One region of the Lysinibacillus sp. NPDC086135 genome, then DNA from elsewhere that is predicted to be linked to it. Evidence: riboswitches for the same ligand, from Rfam matches in the RefSeq annotation. Region 1 holds a riboswitch; each other region holds the start of a gene.
What was found. Region 1 has a riboswitch for S-adenosylmethionine ahead of ACIPKN_RS18585 (methionine ABC transporter ATP-binding protein). Riboswitches for the same ligand answer to the same signal wherever they lie in the genome.
Positions count from the first base shown of each region.

Region 2: linked by a shared signal. The riboswitch ahead of ACIPKN_RS23325 (MetQ/NlpA family ABC transporter substrate-binding protein) and the one ahead of ACIPKN_RS18585 (methionine ABC transporter ATP-binding protein) in region 1 are both predicted to bind S-adenosylmethionine.
Region 3: linked by a shared signal. The riboswitch ahead of ACIPKN_RS22595 (O-acetylhomoserine aminocarboxypropyltransferase/cysteine synthase family protein) and the one ahead of ACIPKN_RS18585 (methionine ABC transporter ATP-binding protein) in region 1 are both predicted to bind S-adenosylmethionine.
Region 4: linked by a shared signal. The riboswitch ahead of ACIPKN_RS08100 (Na+/H+ antiporter NhaC family protein) and the one ahead of ACIPKN_RS18585 (methionine ABC transporter ATP-binding protein) in region 1 are both predicted to bind S-adenosylmethionine.

Region 1 covers NZ_JBIVCA010000015.1:70,580-74,794, reverse strand. Annotated here, with positions in the region: gene gcvH (glycine cleavage system protein GcvH) at 1-64, shown strand, start outside; gene ACIPKN_RS18595 (toprim domain-containing protein) at 500-841, shown strand; gene ACIPKN_RS18590 (thioredoxin family protein) at 857-1,159, shown strand; SAM riboswitch class I at 1,224-1,328, shown strand; gene ACIPKN_RS18585 (methionine ABC transporter ATP-binding protein) at 1,618-2,646, shown strand; gene ACIPKN_RS18580 (methionine ABC transporter permease) at 2,636-3,304, shown strand; gene ACIPKN_RS18575 (MetQ/NlpA family ABC transporter substrate-binding protein) at 3,390-4,215, shown strand, end outside.
Region 2 covers NZ_JBIVCA010000024.1:20,183-24,397, reverse strand. Annotated here, with positions in the region: gene ACIPKN_RS23335 (methionine ABC transporter permease) at 1-366, opposite strand, end outside; gene ACIPKN_RS23330 (methionine ABC transporter ATP-binding protein) at 359-1,384, opposite strand; gene ACIPKN_RS23325 (MetQ/NlpA family ABC transporter substrate-binding protein) at 1,480-2,313, opposite strand; SAM riboswitch class I at 2,401-2,505, opposite strand; gene ACIPKN_RS23320 (pyridoxal phosphate-dependent aminotransferase) at 2,711-3,880, opposite strand; gene ACIPKN_RS23315 (PhzF family phenazine biosynthesis protein) at 4,011-4,215, shown strand, end outside.
Region 3 covers NZ_JBIVCA010000022.1:49,689-53,903, forward strand. Annotated here, with positions in the region: gene ACIPKN_RS22585 (DASS family sodium-coupled anion symporter) at 1-744, opposite strand, end outside; gene ACIPKN_RS22590 (glycerol-3-phosphate acyltransferase) at 1,209-1,841, opposite strand; SAM riboswitch class I at 2,139-2,251, shown strand; gene ACIPKN_RS22595 (O-acetylhomoserine aminocarboxypropyltransferase/cysteine synthase family protein) at 2,369-3,670, shown strand; gene ACIPKN_RS22600 (hypothetical protein) at 4,025-4,215, shown strand, end outside.
Region 4 covers NZ_JBIVCA010000004.1:252,507-256,721, reverse strand. Annotated here, with positions in the region: gene crcB (fluoride efflux transporter CrcB) at 776-1,138, shown strand; gene crcB (fluoride efflux transporter CrcB) at 1,135-1,464, shown strand; gene ACIPKN_RS08105 (hypothetical protein) at 1,495-1,842, shown strand; SAM riboswitch class I at 2,080-2,187, shown strand; gene ACIPKN_RS08100 (Na+/H+ antiporter NhaC family protein) at 2,294-3,574, shown strand; gene ACIPKN_RS08095 (MFS transporter) at 3,688-4,215, opposite strand, start outside.

The sequences.
Region 1 (4,215 bases):
TGATGCTTCAGAAATTGAAAAGCTTATGACAGCTGAGCAATACGAAGAAATGATTGCAGAATAAGACAAGCCTTTAGCTTCTTTCAGCAGGTGTCCAAACATCAGCTAAAAGAAGTTAAAGCCTCCGGCGGATGTCACGGAATCGGATAGGAGTGCTTAAAGGATGTTAGCCATCATCGCATCCATGCGATAATGGCTAACTGACCTGCATCGGTAAAAACGCCACGTCCTGTGGCATTACCGAAATGACCGACATCGTGTCGGCCATCGTGCAGGCCTAAGCACAAAGCCGATTCCGGACGCAATTATGTCGAGGCTAAATTAATCAGAAAAACGTCGGAAACTACCGACGTTTTTTATTATCCTCATTCATTCTTCCACTATAGTTGGTGAAGTAAATGCAAGTATATTCCTTTATTAATAGGTATCTAACTGTATCAACGACAAGGTTTATTGATATAATGAATTATAAGGGCTATGTCTAAATGGGGGTGGCGTGATGTTCGAGGGAAAATGCTTAATTGTCGAAGGCCGATCGGATAAACTTCAAATCGAACCTATTTTAAATGAAGACGTAAAAATACTTTGTACAAATGGTACAATTGGTGTGCATCAATTAGAAGAGCTACTCGATCCATATGAGGGTTGTGAGCTTTATACATTTTTTGATGCAGATACATCAGGTAATAAGCTACGGGCATTAATGGACAGACATTATCCAGAGGCTGAGCATTTACGGACGATGCCAACATATAAGGAAGTTGAGACAACTCCGAGGAAAGTGTTAGCGGCGATATTGCTTCGTGCACATTTCTCAATCCATAATGAGTATATTTTGTAAGGTTGCGTGAAAAAGATGGAAGAATGGTCAATAGAGCAGTGGAACGCGGCTATCCAGTCCGGTGAAAAGGCTGCCTTTTATTTATATACGCCAATGTGTGGAACGTGCGCAGTTGCATCGAAAATGATGATGGTTGTTGAACAATTGTTGCCACAACTACAGGTTGGTAAAGCGAATATAAATTTTATAGAGCAAATAGCTTATGATAATAAAATCGAAAGTGTACCATGTTTACTCGTATATGAAGGCGGAGAAATGACAGCAAAGGTTTATGCCTTTCAATCTGTACCGTATTTATACGAATTGTTAAAAAATTAATTGACGGAATATTAATCGCGTGGTAAAGTAACAAATATATTAAAAAAACAATAAATATATCGAACTCTTATAAAGAGCGGCGGAGGGAAGTGCCCTATGAAGCCCAGCAACCATCACAAACGTGAAAAGGTGCCAAATCACCCAAAGATTTATCTTTGAAAGATGAGAGAACGGTTTAGCGTATAAGTTACGTGACCCCTTCTACTTGTCTATAAGTGAAGGGGTTTTTTTAACTTCTTTCAGCGGATGTCCAAACACCTGTACCTGTCACTACGCTTTCGGTACAAAAGAAATCCGCTGAAATAGAGGAACTCAGTCTAAGAACGCCATGTCCTGTGGCGATAAAACGAAGCGACAGCAACACGGTTTTATCTGTGCGAAAGCGAAGCGACAGCAACAACAACGACTGAGTGACCTTATGCCGAGGCATAATTGATATGAGAAAAGGAGAATTCGCTATGATTAATCTTCAAAATATTACGAAGAAATACAAAACTACGAATGGCGAATTAACAGCAGTTAAAGACGTCAACCTTTCTATTAATAAAGGTGAAATTTTCGGCATTATCGGCTATAGTGGCGCTGGTAAAAGTACAATGATTCGCTTGTTAAATGGGTTAGAAAAGCCTACATCTGGTACGGTGACGGTTAACAATCAAGAGTTTTCATCCATAAAGGGGCAAAAGCTTAGGGATGCTAGACAAAAGGTAAGTATGATTTTCCAGCATTTCAATTTACTTTGGTCTAGAACTGTTGCAGAAAACATCGCTTTCCCACTCGAAATCGCAGGTGTGCCAAAGGCAAAACGTGAAGCACATGTGAAAGAATTGATTGCACTAGTTGGCTTGGAAGGGCGCGAAAAAGCATATCCATCACAACTATCAGGGGGACAAAAACAACGGGTAGGTATCGCTCGTGCACTTGCTAATAATCCAGAGGTATTGTTATGTGATGAGGCAACATCCGCACTCGATCCAGAGACGACAGATGCTATTCTTGATCTACTTGTCGATATTAACGAACGATTAGGTCTAACGATTGTGTTAATTACACATGAGATGCACGTTATTCGTAAGATTTGTCATCGTGTAGCGGTTATGGAAGCTGGAGAAATTGTAGAACGTGGTGAAGTATTACAAGTATTCCAAGCTCCACAAGCGGCCATTACGAAAAAATTCGTTTCTCAAATTACAGATACGAAGGAAACACAGGAAACTGTGGCACAAATTAAAGCAAATTATCCTAATGGACAACTTGTGAAGCTAATCTTTGTAGGAGAAAAAACAGAGCAGCCTGTCATTTCACATCTTGTGAAACAGTTTGATGTAGAAGTAAGTATTGTACATGGTAATATTTCGCAAACGAAAAATGGAGCGTACGGTACACTTATTGTGCAAATTGATGGCTTAGTGGCCAATGTTGCTGCTGCACTTAGCTACTTAAATACAGTTGAAGTACAAACGGAGGTGATTGCAAATGCTAACTAGTCTCTTTCCGAATGTCGACTGGGAAAAAATGTGGGACGCTACGTATGAAACATTGTACATGACAACAATTTCTACGGTCATCACATTTATACTTGGATTAGTAATTGGAATCTTATTATTTTTATCAAGTCCCAACCAACTATGGGCCAATAAAATTGTGAATTTTTTAACAGGATCAATCGTTAATATTTTCCGTTCGATCCCATTTATCGTATTGATTATCTTATTAATTCCATTTACGAAATTTTTACTCGGCACAATTCGTGGCGCAGACGCGGCTTTACCAGCATTAATTATTGGAGCTGCACCATTTTATGCACGAATGGTATTAATTGCCTTGCGCGAAATTGATAAAGGTGTTATTGAAGCGGCTCGTTCAATGGGTGCCAAAACGTCAACGATTATTTGGAAAGTATTAATTCCCGAATCGTTACCAGCGCTTATTTCTGGTCTTACTGTAACGGCTGTAGCGCTTGTTGGTTATACTGCGATGGCAGGTATTATCGGTGCAGGTGGTCTAGGAAACTTAGCATTCTTAGATGGCTTCCAACGTAATCGCTCAGATGTAACTTTAATGGCGACTATATTAATCTTAATAGTAGTATTTATTATTCAATGGATTGGCGACTTAATTACAGCGAAAACAGATAAACGTTAAAAAGAGCATCACACTACAAACATTTGGTTATCTCGGTTTTATACCGCTAACATATTTAATATAAGTAAAAAGGGAGAGTAATAAAATGAAGAAGTTATTAACAGGTTTATTTTTATCTGTATTAGTACTAGCTCTAGCCGCTTGTGGTGCTGGTAAAAAAGAAGAAACAGGCTCAAGCTCATCATCTAGTGATAGTGACAGTAAAGAAAATGTAACATTAACAGTAGGTGCTTCGAATACACCACATGCTATTATTTTGGAAAAAGCAAAACCAATTTTAGCTAAAGAAGGTATCGATCTTAAAATTGAAAAATATCAAGACTATGTATTACCAAACCAACATTTAGAATCTGGCGAACTTGACGCGAACTACTTCCAACACCTACCTTTCTTAGAGCTTAGCATGAAAGAGAATGGTTATGACTTTGTAAATGCTGCTGCTATTCACATTGAACCAATCGGAATTTACTCTAAAAAATATAAATCTCTTGAGGATCTTCCAGAGGGGGCAACAATTTTACTTTCTAGCTCAGTTTCAGACCACGGTCGTATGCTTTCATTGTTAGAAGCTAAGGGCTTAATTAAATTAAAAGATGGTGTTGATAAAACAGCAGCAGAAATAAAAGATATCGCAGAAAACCCTAAAAACTTCAAATTCGATGCAAATACAGCGCCTGAAATGCTTGTACAAATGTACGAAAATAATGAAGGTGATGCGGTTCTAATCAACTCGAACTTTGCAATCGATAACGGCTTAAATCCATTGAAAGATGCAATTTCTCTTGAAGATAAAGAGTCTCCATATGTAAATATTGTCGCTGTACGTGCAGGTGATGAAACAAAACCTGAAATTAAAAAATTAATAGAAGTATTAAAATCTAAAGAAATCCAAGACTTCATTATTGAAGAAT
Region 2 (4,215 bases), on a different contig from region 1:
ATCAACTTCTAAAAGTGCTGTTTCCATAAGTCGCGCAATATAAGGCGCTGTATAAACAACAAGTGGCACGATAACACCTTTTACACCAATAGTTGTGCCAACGATTAGCTTCGTGAACGGTAAAATGAAAAATAGTAAAATAATGAACGGTACAGAGCGAATAATATTAATAAATAAATTGAAAAATTGGTAGAGAAATTTATTTTCAAACGATTGCCCCGGGCGAGTTAAAACGATTAAAAGCCCCAAAGGAATCCCAATTAAAATAGAAAAGAATAATGAAATCCCAACCATTTGGAAGGTTTCGAGAATGGATTTCCCAATAACATCTGACCAATCTGCAAAGAAGCTTTGAATGCTATTCATTTAATTCGCCTCCTAATTCTTCAACGCTTACCCCGTTTTCTGTAAAATACTTAAGTGCTTTTTCTACGATATGTGCTTCACCGTGTAGATGCACGACAATATTACCGACAATGCCGTTTTTTAATTCTATGATATTGGCTGATAAAATATTTGGTTGTACATCATAAACTTTACTCACTTCTGCTAGTAATGGTTTCCCTGTACTTTCACCAAGGAATGTTAAACGAATAACACTTCCCGAAACATTTAATTGCTTGATAAGAGAAGGGGATAAATTACGTTGAGAAATGGTATTTAAAAATTTTCGTGTTGTTGGATGCTGAGGCTTCGAAAATAGTTCTATAGCAGAGCCATATTCCACAACCGCCCCTGATTCAAGAACGGATACAGCATCGCAAATTTTTTGAATAACATTCATTTCATGTGTAATAAGTAAAATAGTGATGCCTAGCTCACGATTAATTTTCAAGAGAAGCTCAAGAATGGCGTCCGTTGTTTCGGGATCGAGTGCACTTGTCGCTTCATCACTAAGCAAAATCTCGGGCTCTTGGGCTAGGGCACGCGCAATAGCGACACGTTGCTTTTGACCACCTGAAAGCTGGCTAGGATAGCTATCCAATTTCTCCGTTAGGCCAACAATTTCTGCATATTTTGTAACGCGTTTTTTTACTTCAGAGTCGTTATAGCCAAGAAGCTTTAATGGTACCGAGATATTGTTGTAAACAGTCGCTGTTTTTAAAAGGTTAAAATGCTGGAAGATCATCCCGATTTTTTGCCGAGTTTTGCGAAGGTCGTTTAGAGAAAGGGAAGTAATATCTACATGATCGATTAATACCTTTCCTGTTGTCGGACGTTCTAATAAATTCACACAGCGAATAAGGGTACTCTTTCCTGCACCACTGTAGCCAATAACCCCATGAATTTCACCTTTTTTGACATGCAGGTTAATACCATCTACTGCTTTGACGATACCATTTTTAGTTTTAAATTCTTTTGTTATATTTTCTAGTTGAATCATACGGTGATATCTCCTTTCTAAGTCCTTCTATAAAGCAAGAATCTGCTAACTTTCCTGTAGGAGTCTCGCAGATTCTTGATATTCTTAATCGTCACTTACCAGCTTGGAATTACAGAGCCTTGGAATTTTTCTTCAATAAATTTGCGTACCTCATCAGATTGATAAGCTTCAACAAATTTTTTGATCGTTGGGTCATCTTTGTTTTCAGCGCGCACCACAATGTAATTCACATATGGAGAGTCCGTAGATTCTAAAAGAATGGAGTCTTTTTTAGGATTAATGCCAGCATCAAGAGCGAAGTTTGTATTAATGGCAGCTACATCTACTTCACTAAGCTGTTTAGGAATTTGTGCAGCCTCTAATTCAATGAATTTCAAATTCTTTTTGTTTTCTTCCACATCGCGAATAGATGCTGTTAAGTCTGCACCGTCTTTTAATTTAATATAGCCTGCCTTTTGAAGTACAAATAGTGCACGAGCCCCGTTCGTTGGATCATTCGGTAATCCGAACGTTGCACCATCTGGAACGTCATCGAATGATTTATATTTCTCGGAGTATATGCCTAGAGGATTTAAAATTGTTTTTCCAACTGGCACTAAATCTGTATTGTGATCTTTGTTAAATGTATCGAGGAATGGCTTGTGTTGATAACTGTTTACATCAAGATCGCCCTCTACTAACGATGTATTTGGTAAAACATAATCAGAGAAAGATTTTAGTTCTACCTCTAAGCCATTTTCTTTGGCAACTTTCGCTACAACCTCAGCAATTTGTTCGTGCGGTCCAGAAGTTACACCTACTACAATCTTATTTTCATTAATAGTCTTACGTTGACTATCTTTACTATTTTCTTTAGTACCACAGCCCATTAATGCTGCTACTAATGTAAGACTTGCTAAACCTAATAAAATCTTGTTGTTCTTTTTCATGAAACATACCTCCAAAGTTGTTTTATCGGTAATAAAAATAAAAAAACTCTCTTAAAAAATTAAGAGAGGCTCATGAAAAATTGTCCTCTCTTATCTTTCAAACGATGCTCGTTTGCAGGAATTAGCACCTTCCTTAAAAAAGGAGGTTGCCGAGCTTCATAGGGCCAGTCCCTCAGCTACTCTTGATAAGAGATTTATAATATTTTTTTGTAAATCCGATAGAACTAATATAAATTATAGGATATAGTAAGTCAATTGAATTTTTAAAATTTTTTATTTTATTATAATATTTAGTTGTGAAAGAATCCGCTAGAAGAAGGGGTGGAGTAAGTAAGAGAGAGAAAAAACTGTCCCCATAGCAAGTTTGAGCTAATGGAACAGTTTTTGATTGAAATGTTCAGGAGCTAAATAAGTTTAATTTTTCAATTCTGCTGATCGCTTCACGTAAGCGGTCTTCACTAACAAGTAAACCAACCCGTACATAACCTTCACCATATTGACCGAAGCCACTGCCTGCAGCTACTGCGATATCAGCTTTGTCGAGCAATATATCGGCAAATTGTTCACTCGTAAAACCTAGTGGAACAGGGAGCCATGCAAAAAAAGAGCCTCTCGGTGCTGTTACTTGCCAACCAATTCGCTGGGCTTCTTCGATCAGGACGTTTCGTCGACGCTCATAAGTCGCTCTTAGCTTATCTGCGCAACTCTGGGAAGCAGTAAGTGCAACTGCCGCGGCTTGTTGTACGGCAGGAAATTGACTACAAAAAAGATGATCTTGAATAAGGTTAATGGCTGCGACAATGTCGGGGTTACCAACTGCAAAACCAATGCGCCAGCCTGCCATATTATACGTTTTGGATAATGTATACATTTCGATACCGACATCTTTAGCACCATCAGCTTGCAGGAAGCTGATAGGTTTATTGCCGTCAAATCCAATCGCTCCGTAGGCAAAATCATGTGCGACGATAATGTTGTGCTCTTTTGCAAAGCGTACTGTTTCTTCGAAAAATTCAAATGTTGCAGTACCGCCAGTTGGATTATTCGGGTAATTCAAGTACAGCAACTTCGCCTTTTCTTTTACTTCATTGGATAAAGCATTATAATCTGGCAGGAAATCATTTTCTGCGAAAAGAGGCATAACTTCAAAATTAACATCACCTAATACGACACCAGATAAGTAATCTGGATATCCAGGATCAGGTAATAGCATAGTGTCACCGGGGTTTAAAACAGCTAACGGTAGCTCAACAAGGCCAATTTTCGTACCACCGAGAATAGCAACTTCTGTTTCAGGGTCAATGTCCACATTGTATTCACGTTTGTAGCAGCTTGCTGCTGCTTGGCGTAATTCTGCTATGCCACGAAATGGAGAGTATTGATGAGTTTGAGGATTTTTTGCCGCCTCCTGTAATGCTTTAATAATGTGTGAAGGGGTGGGTTGATCTGGATTACCTTGACCAAGATTGATAACATCACGTCCTTCAGCAAGAGCAGCGTTTACTTTTTGCACAAGTTCTGCAAAAAATTGAGTTGGGAGTTGCTGTAGTTTTTTTGAGAATTCCATGCACGTCCACCTTTTTCAGAATATAATAATTATTGGAGATATGATGCACATAATATTACTTTTTTTAGTAATTGTCTAGAGTATTTTCAGTTAATTAAAAATCAAAAGTGACCAAAATGAGGTGGGAAAATTGAACAAAGTCTCGTATTTTATCGTCAATGCTTTTACTACAGAGCTTTACAAGGGAAATCCCGCAGCAGTATGTTTACTTGATTCAACGATACCTGAGTCGACCATGCAGAAAATTGCTCAAGAGATCCCAGTACCGACAACAGCTTTTGTTCAAAGGAAGGATAATAATTTTTTTCTTAGATGGTTTACGCCGGCAAAGGAAA
Region 3 (4,215 bases), on a different contig from region 1:
GACTGACATGATGATTGAGAAGGGAGCAGCATAAAGTAACCAAGCACCCCAAGAAATATCCACACCAAACTGTTCTTTGATGAAGTTTAAAGCGACCATATTTTGAGCTGCTGCCGTCTTTATACCGATATTCCAAATAGAGACAGCTTGCACAGAGGTAATGACAAGTAGAGCAGCAAGCCGACTATCACGTTGTAAACCAAATGCTGCTACCATTCCAAGTAGTATTGGCACAACTGCGCCTGCACGTGCAGTAGCAGAAGGGACAAAGAATGCGAGTGCAATAGATACTAAAATAGCACCGAATACAATGGCTTTCGTTTTTGTCCCTACGAGTGAAAGAATCCATAGCGCAAGTCTTTTATGTAAATTGGTAATCTGCATGGCTGCCGCTAGGAAAAGTGCTGCGGCTACTAGTGCTACTGCTGAATTACTAAATCCACTTAATGCTAATTTTAATGCATCTGAAGTGCCTAGCTCTCTCGTTGAATCTTCCATTGATGGAGCTAACCCTAATAAGATTGTAACGAGAGCAATAATCATAGCAGAGCTAACAGGGTAGGATACTGCCTCTGTAACCCAAAGGATGACCGCAAAAGCTAAAATAGCTAAAGCGCGTTGTCCGGCTACAGGTAAATCACCGTTGTTAGGTAAAAAAGTAATGATGATTAATGAAGCGAAGGCTAATCCAATCCAGAGTGGTTTCAAATTACGTTTTGGTTTTGCTTGTTCAGAAGTAGACATACCTTTTCATCCTTTCTTAAACATGACTGTAATTTTCACATCGGCTAGTAAAATGCTTTATTAAGAAAGTTAATTTGTCTATTTATTGTAAAAAAACTAGTATGTGAAATACTCTCTATTTATAGCGATAATGGGCAGTTGCGAGCAAATAGACGGTCATAGAAAAGACAAAAATATCCAAAAGATATTATTTTTGATTCATCACCAAAAAGTTGTGGATGACTTTTGTTAAAACGTCTACTATGTAAATAGTTGATTGGAGTGGAGGCTGGGCGACTCCTAGGGGATCAGCGATAGAGGAACGAAGACTAAAAGCATCACATCCTGTGATAACGCCTTCGTGACCAACATCGTGTTGGCCCGAGACCCTGCAGCGCAGCGGATGTTTTCTGTGCGAAAGCGAAGCGGCAGCAACAAAGCACCCAGTCGGAACGGAAATCAACCACACGTTTTGGTGATGATCCTTATTTTTTCTTTTTGAATGCTGAAGTCACTTTAGGCTCAGTTCCTAGCAGCAATCGCTTAATATTTTCGATATGTAAAATGATGGCTATACCAAAAAGTAATAGGGCTATAATCGTTGGGACTGTTCCAGGGATCCATAAATATGTGGCTGTACAGAAAACGAGATAAAACTCAAGTACACCGACAATTAAATAGTTCGTTACGAAAGATAAAATAACAAATAAAATGAGTGCAAATAAGCCAATTGTCCAATCAATCGCAAGTAATATCCCTATGATTGAAGCAGTTCCTTTACCGCCATTGAAGCCCATATAAAATGGGAAATTATGACCTAGAATGACACCGGCAGCTACAATATACGTGAAGAACCAAACTTGTACTTCTGTTAATTGTGTTATATCTGCTAAATAGGCATGTGCACAGTTTATAGCTGCAACGCCTTTGCTGATATCGATCAGTGCAACTAATATGCCGTATTTCCAGCCAAGGGAAAGTGTTGCGTTAGAGGCACCTGCATTGCCATGACCAGTCTTTTTTAAATCTACCCCAGATAAAAACTGAGCAACTTTAGAGCCGTGAATACAGCCAATCAAATAACCAACAAGAAGAAAAATAATAACGGCTTTTATCATAAAAATTCTCCTTTCAAAATAAAATAGGCTCGTCACTAAAAGTTAGGAATGACGTTTGTTATAACATATGCCCTAAAGTTGATTGGAGTGGAGACTGGGCGCCCCTAGGAGAGCACATAGTCGGAACTGTAATCAACCCCACATTTTGGTGATAAAAACAATAAATATCAAAATAGTGTATGCGTTCGTATTACGTAAAAAAGCAGACGGAAGTTTCAGAAAAAATAAAATTTTAGTATTGACAGTGAAAAAGTCTATGTTTATACTGTGTAACAACGATGGAAATTGAATCTCATACTCTTATCAAGAGCGGCGGAGGGATAGGCCCTATGATGCCCGGCAACCAGTAAGTGATGAACTTGCTAAGGTGCTAATTCCTACAGATTCTTATTGGATCTGGCAGATAAGGGGAGGAAAACTTGCAGCCGCAACCCTCTTCTTAGCTGAAGAGGGTTTTTGTTTTCTACTAAAAAAATCCTCCTCATCTCCGGTACCATCGTAAAAAAATAACCATTTGGAGGTATACAATGACAAAATTTAAACCAGAAACATTGCTGTTACACGGTGGCCAAGAGCCAGACCCGGTAACAGGATCACGAACAGTACCGATATATCGCTCAACGGCTTTCGTTTTTAAAGACACTGCTCATGCGCAACGTCTTTTTGCCTTAGAGGAAGCCGGCAATATTTACACACGAATTACAAACCCAACTGTAGATGTTTTTGAAAAACGCGTCGCTTTATTAGAAGGCGGTACAGCAGCGGTAGCACTTTCATCTGGTGCAGCAGCTATCGCATTCTCCATTTTAAATCTTGTAGGGGCAGGCGATGAAATCGTTGCAGGTAGCTCTTTATACGGAGGTACTTATAATTTATTCGCCAACACACTACCAAACTACGGTATTAAAACGATTTTTGTAGACGAAACAAATCCAGAAAATTTCCGAGCAGCTATTACTGATAAAACAAAGGCCGTGTTCGCTGAAATTTACGGTAACCCAAGTTTAAAGGTACTAGATATTGAAGCAGTAGCAAATATAGCACATGAAAACGGCTTGCCATTAATTATTGATAGCACATTTGCTTCACCATATGGCTCTACACCAATTGACTACGGTGCAGATATTGTTGTTCATTCCGCAACAAAATGGATTGGTGGCCACGGAACAACGTTAGGTGGCGTTGTAGTAGATGCAGGGAAGTTCGATTGGACTCGTGGCCGTTTCCCAGGTTTTACTGAGCCAGATGCTTCTTATCACGGTTTACGTTATGGTATTGACACAGCAGAGGCAGCATTCGCCACAAAATTGCGTGTGCAATTACTACGCGACTTTGGTCCAACATTAAGTGCAGATGCAGCATTTAATTTATTACAAGGTTTAGAAACGCTTCATTTGCGTATTCCTAAACACAATGAAAATGCATTAGCGGTAGCTGAATATTTACGAAACCACCCATCTGTGGAATATGTAAATTACAACGGCTTAGAAGATTTCCCTACCTATAATTTAGCTAAAAAATATTTAAAAAATGGCTTCGGTTCAGTGCTTACATTTGGTATTAAAGGTGGACGTGAAGCAGGGCGTAAATTAATAGATAGTGTGAAATTATTCTCGCACGTAGCAAATGTAGGGGATGCGAAATCATTAATTATTCATCCAGCATCTACTACACATCAGCAACTATCTGCTGAAGAGCTAATCCAAACTGGCGTAACCGAGTCGCTCATTCGCTTATCCATCGGTTTAGAGGCAGTAGAGGACATCATTGAAGATTTAGAACAAGCTATTGAACAAGTAACAGCTTCACAACAAAAAGTAGAAGCTTAATAAATAAAGGACATTGGCTAATGTTGTAGCGTTTACGTATTTTCTCATTCGATAGGCCTCATTTGGTAATGCGTCAAACGTTGCTACATCATCCGCTCTCCTCATTTGGTGAAGAAGCTGAAAATTAATACCTAGTAATTTTATAAGTATTATTGATTTTCTTAATTCCTTGTTTTATACTAGGAAATAAGAAAAGTGTTCGAAGGGCTACCAACCTAGAACCAATGTTTTCAATTAATGCTTAAACTAATTTAGTTTCATAAGTGCTCCCCCACTTTTGAATAGATGAAGAGGAGTAGTTACTCAGCCAGTAGCTACTCTTTCTACAAAACTGATGATAAAGGAGTGTTTTAAATGGGAAATGTGTATAGTGCGCAAAACATTGCATCTTATCTTATTTATGAATTAAATGAAGGTCATGTGTTTGTGAACAACATGTCCATTCAAAACATACTTGCGTCAGTTGAACGTAAATGGCAAGAGAACTTTGGACATTCTGCTTTTAATGAAATGGTCTATGTCAAAGAGGAAGGCTATACAGTAAA
Region 4 (4,215 bases), on a different contig from region 1:
TTGTACTTGTGTTAAGTAGCTGGCAGAATGGTAAAAAAGAATCAAGTTCAAAAAAACTGTAAGTAGTATCCTTGTTTTCCTACAATTTGACAATACGATTACTGTGTTAAATACAAATTTTTCAATTCTAGAAGACCCTAAACGAACAAATCTAGTTCGAAAGGGGCTTCCAGCAATTGATCGGAACAATTTTTAGATTTATCACCCTAATTTTTAAATTTATCACCCAACATTTTTAACTTATCGCCTAACTTTTTAAATTTATCACCTAACGTTAATTTATCGCCCATCCTCCCAATAAATTAAAGAATAGTAAACACGGAGACTGTCCCCTGCTTTCCATTAAGGGTGTAAAAATGCCATCCATCTTTGCTACGCCAACATCCATCGGTGCAAGTTGAATAGAAGAGACACGAACGTCAAACTGAAGCATCGTTTATTGTTTTGAACTTTACTGTGCGCTTTTCAAGGCATCAGCTCTATTGTTATTATTATTTTTGTATTATTGTTTTTTCCGTTAGCGGGTTTTCTGTCAACGGATTAACCGTTGTCGGATTTCAATTGAACGATGTAATAGTGTTTGAAATACTAAAGAGTTTCTTATTTAGAACTAAAATTTTGTTATGATATATGGACATTAACTACGAAGTATTTTGGAAGGAAATATAAAAATCGTAAAACGGTGATATTTTCTATATATCTATAGAAAAATATCTAAAATGTTGTTCACATGATACACTTTTTAATATAGACATTTTAGTAAGGAGTCTTTACTTTGAAATCATTTTTAGCTGTTGGAATTGGCGGATTTTTGGGTGCCATCTGTCGATATAACCTTGGTCTAGCACTTTCAAATAACGGTGGTTTTCCATTTGCGACACTTTGTATGAACTTAATTGGCTGCTTTTGTTTAGCGTGGCTATTTACTACGTTTACAAAGCGAACGCCTGTTATTATAGGAATTGGTACTGGCTTTTTTGGTGCCTTTACAACCTTTTCGACATTTTCTTTAGAAACACTATTACTTTTGCAGGATAGTAAATGGCTCCAAGCCGTTCTTTATATTTTAGCAAGTGTTTTTGGCGGTTTAGCTTGTGCATGGCTAGGATTTAAACTAGCAAAGGGGCGCATCGTATGATAATTATTGGCATCGGTGGATTTTTGGGTGCACTAACACGATTTTATCTAGGAAAATTGATTGTCCATACATACCCATGGGCAACATTTTTTATTAATATAACTGGGTCTTTTGCGCTTGGCTTTTTATTTGCGCTACATCCAAGTGATTGGATTTGGCATTTTATAGGGATTGGTTTTTTAGGAGCCTATACGACTTTTTCGACATTCGGTTTTGAATGTTTGACGCTCTTAGAGCAGCAAAAATGGAGACAAGCGATTGTTTATATAGGCATTACCGTTTTATTCGGTTTACTTTTCGCTGCTCTTGGCTTTTACCTTGTGTAGCCGCATTTTTAAAAAACTAGAGGTGATTTTTTGACACAGCCATCCATTAAACAATTACAAGCACTCGAAGCTGACATTGAACAAACACTATATAGTTTAATCGACCTAGAACTAGAAGAAAACTTTCCAGAAATGAATACACGCTTTGCACAATTACTTGCAAAGGTACAGGCGGTACAATTAATTGATTATAAGCTTGACGTCCTAGTTGACCCTCAAGCATTTGCAACAGAAACATGTACTCTACTACAAAGTTTAATAGAGGCAAAGGCTAGACCACAAAAAAGACAACGCCTCCTAACACATCGTATGATTTTAAAAATATGGCTACGTAAAAATCAACGCTTTATGACGGAATTTTTACCACAAATGTTTTAGGCGCCCCTACTTCTAAGGGCGCCTTCTTTTTCCCTTTTTAGTTGTTAAATCAAATTGTGCTGCGTTAGACTATTAAAGCCTTCAATAGCGGCACCAAAAATTCACACTTTCCTATCCTCTTACTTGTTCAATCTCCTTAATTAATATAGCTTTTAATCAAGCTTGATTAAAAATATGTTGCAAATATCGACTTTTTATTATAATATTTATTATTGTGAAAAAAAATAATATATTTGCTTCTTATCAAGAGAGATGGAGGGACTGGCCCGATGAAATCTCGGCAGCGGAACTTATGATTTAAGTTACTGTGCCAAATCCAGCAGGCAAAGGCTTGATAGATAAGAGGAGTGTTTTATAGATATAAGGCCTCTTCTTGTTGATACAAGAAGAGGCCTTTTTTCGTAAAAAGAATGGACAAAAGACGTGTCCAATTTTATTTTTGGAGGTAGACATGAAGAAAGAGAATCCATGGGCGCTGATCCCATTTGTTGTTTTTTTGATTTTATTTATTGGTTCAGGGGTTATTACAGGTGATTTTTACGCCTTTCCTGTTATTGTAGCCATTTCCATTTCAGGCGCTGTCGCTTTAGCGATGAATCGAAAAGAATCGTTTGCGCAAAAGGTTGATATTTTTTGCAAAGGCGCAGGAAATTTAAATGTCATGCTGATGGTTGTTATTTTTCTTTTGGCTGGGGCCTTTTCAGCGGTAGCAAAAGGCATGGGGGCAGTGGATTCCACTGTAAACTTTGCTTTATCGGTCGTTCCGCCAAATCTGCTTGTCGTAGGCTTATTCATCATTGCCTGCTTTATTTCCCTATCAATGGGTACATCGGTGGGGACGATTGTTGCGCTAGCGCCAATTGGAGTTGGCATAAGCGAGCATATCGAGCTTTCCATGGCTTTAGTAATGGCAGCAATTGTTGGCGGTTCAATGTTTGGCGATAATTTATCTTTTATTTCAGATACAACCATTACTGCCGTTCGTTCACAAGGTGCACAAATGAAGGATAAATTTAAGGTGAATTTTTGGATTGTGTTGCCGGCAGCTATTGTAACGAGCCTTATTTTAGGGTTCATTACAATGGGTGAAACTGCACAAGTGGAGCATTTAAGCTATAGTTGGGTAAAAATTGTTCCCTATGTTTTGGTCATTATTTTAGCGTTAGCTGGAATGAATGTTTTCCTTGTTCTGGCATCTGGGATTGTTCTCGCCGGGGCTGTTGGCTTAGCGGATGGCAGCTATCATTTAATGAGCCTTTTTCAAAAGATCGGCGAAGGAATGTCAGGCATGTATGAAATGGCATTCCTTGCGATATTAATAGCTGGAATGGTGGAGGTTATAAAGTTTAACGGAGGGATTGATTTTCTACTTCACCTTGCAACAAAAAGAATTAAATCGAAAAAAGGTGCTGAATTTGGTATTGCCGGTCTTGTAGGCCTAACTAATTTATCGACGGCCAATAACACGATTGCTATTTTAATTGCTGGTCCGCTTGCAAAAAATATTGCTGAACAGTATGAGATTGAGCCAAGAAAGTCCGCAAGTATATTAGATATTTTCTCCTGTACGATTCAAGGCCTTCTACCATACGGAGCCCAATTCCTGGCAGCCGCAAGTGTAGCCGGAATTTCACCAGTGAGCATGTTACAATACTCTTTCTATCCAGTTCTTATAGGAATTTGCGGAACCATCGCTATCCTCATCGGATACCCGAAAGGAAAGAAAGCCTAAGCTTCATACTTAAAAAACATTGATTTACCACTAAATTATTCCAATTGTTTTGAAATAATCAAAACAATTGGATTTTTTTGAGGCTATTCATTTTTTTGTGATAGAGATAATACCTAAAAGTTACAAATATAGACGTTTCTCATTAGTACTTCGTAACGTCTATATTTGACCATAAATCCAATTCCAAGAATAGGTCCAATCGCTAATATTGTAAAGACCCACTCCCAACCTATGATCCTCTGTATAATCGGGATTAGGTTTATTGAAAATATAGTAAGTAAGAAACCAATACACATTTGAAAAGTAAGGGCTGTACCTACATAATCAACATCGGCTATTTCTGAAACTGCAGCAGAAAATTGGGCGGAATCAGATATGATAGACATCCCCCAAATCATGGAGATTATTAACGTTAAGCAAATATACTGCCCAAATGTAAAACCTATTACTAGCGAACAGATAGCACTAATAAACATAGAAATAATCGTTAAATTGGCTCTTCCGATTTTATCCGAGATTAGTCCTCCTATCACACAACCAATCCCTCCAGCAATTCCTATTGAAATAAAGGAGGATAATGCAATAAACCAATGAGGAATTTCTGGTGAATAAGTTAAAAAACTAGCTGTCAAAAAAGCTGG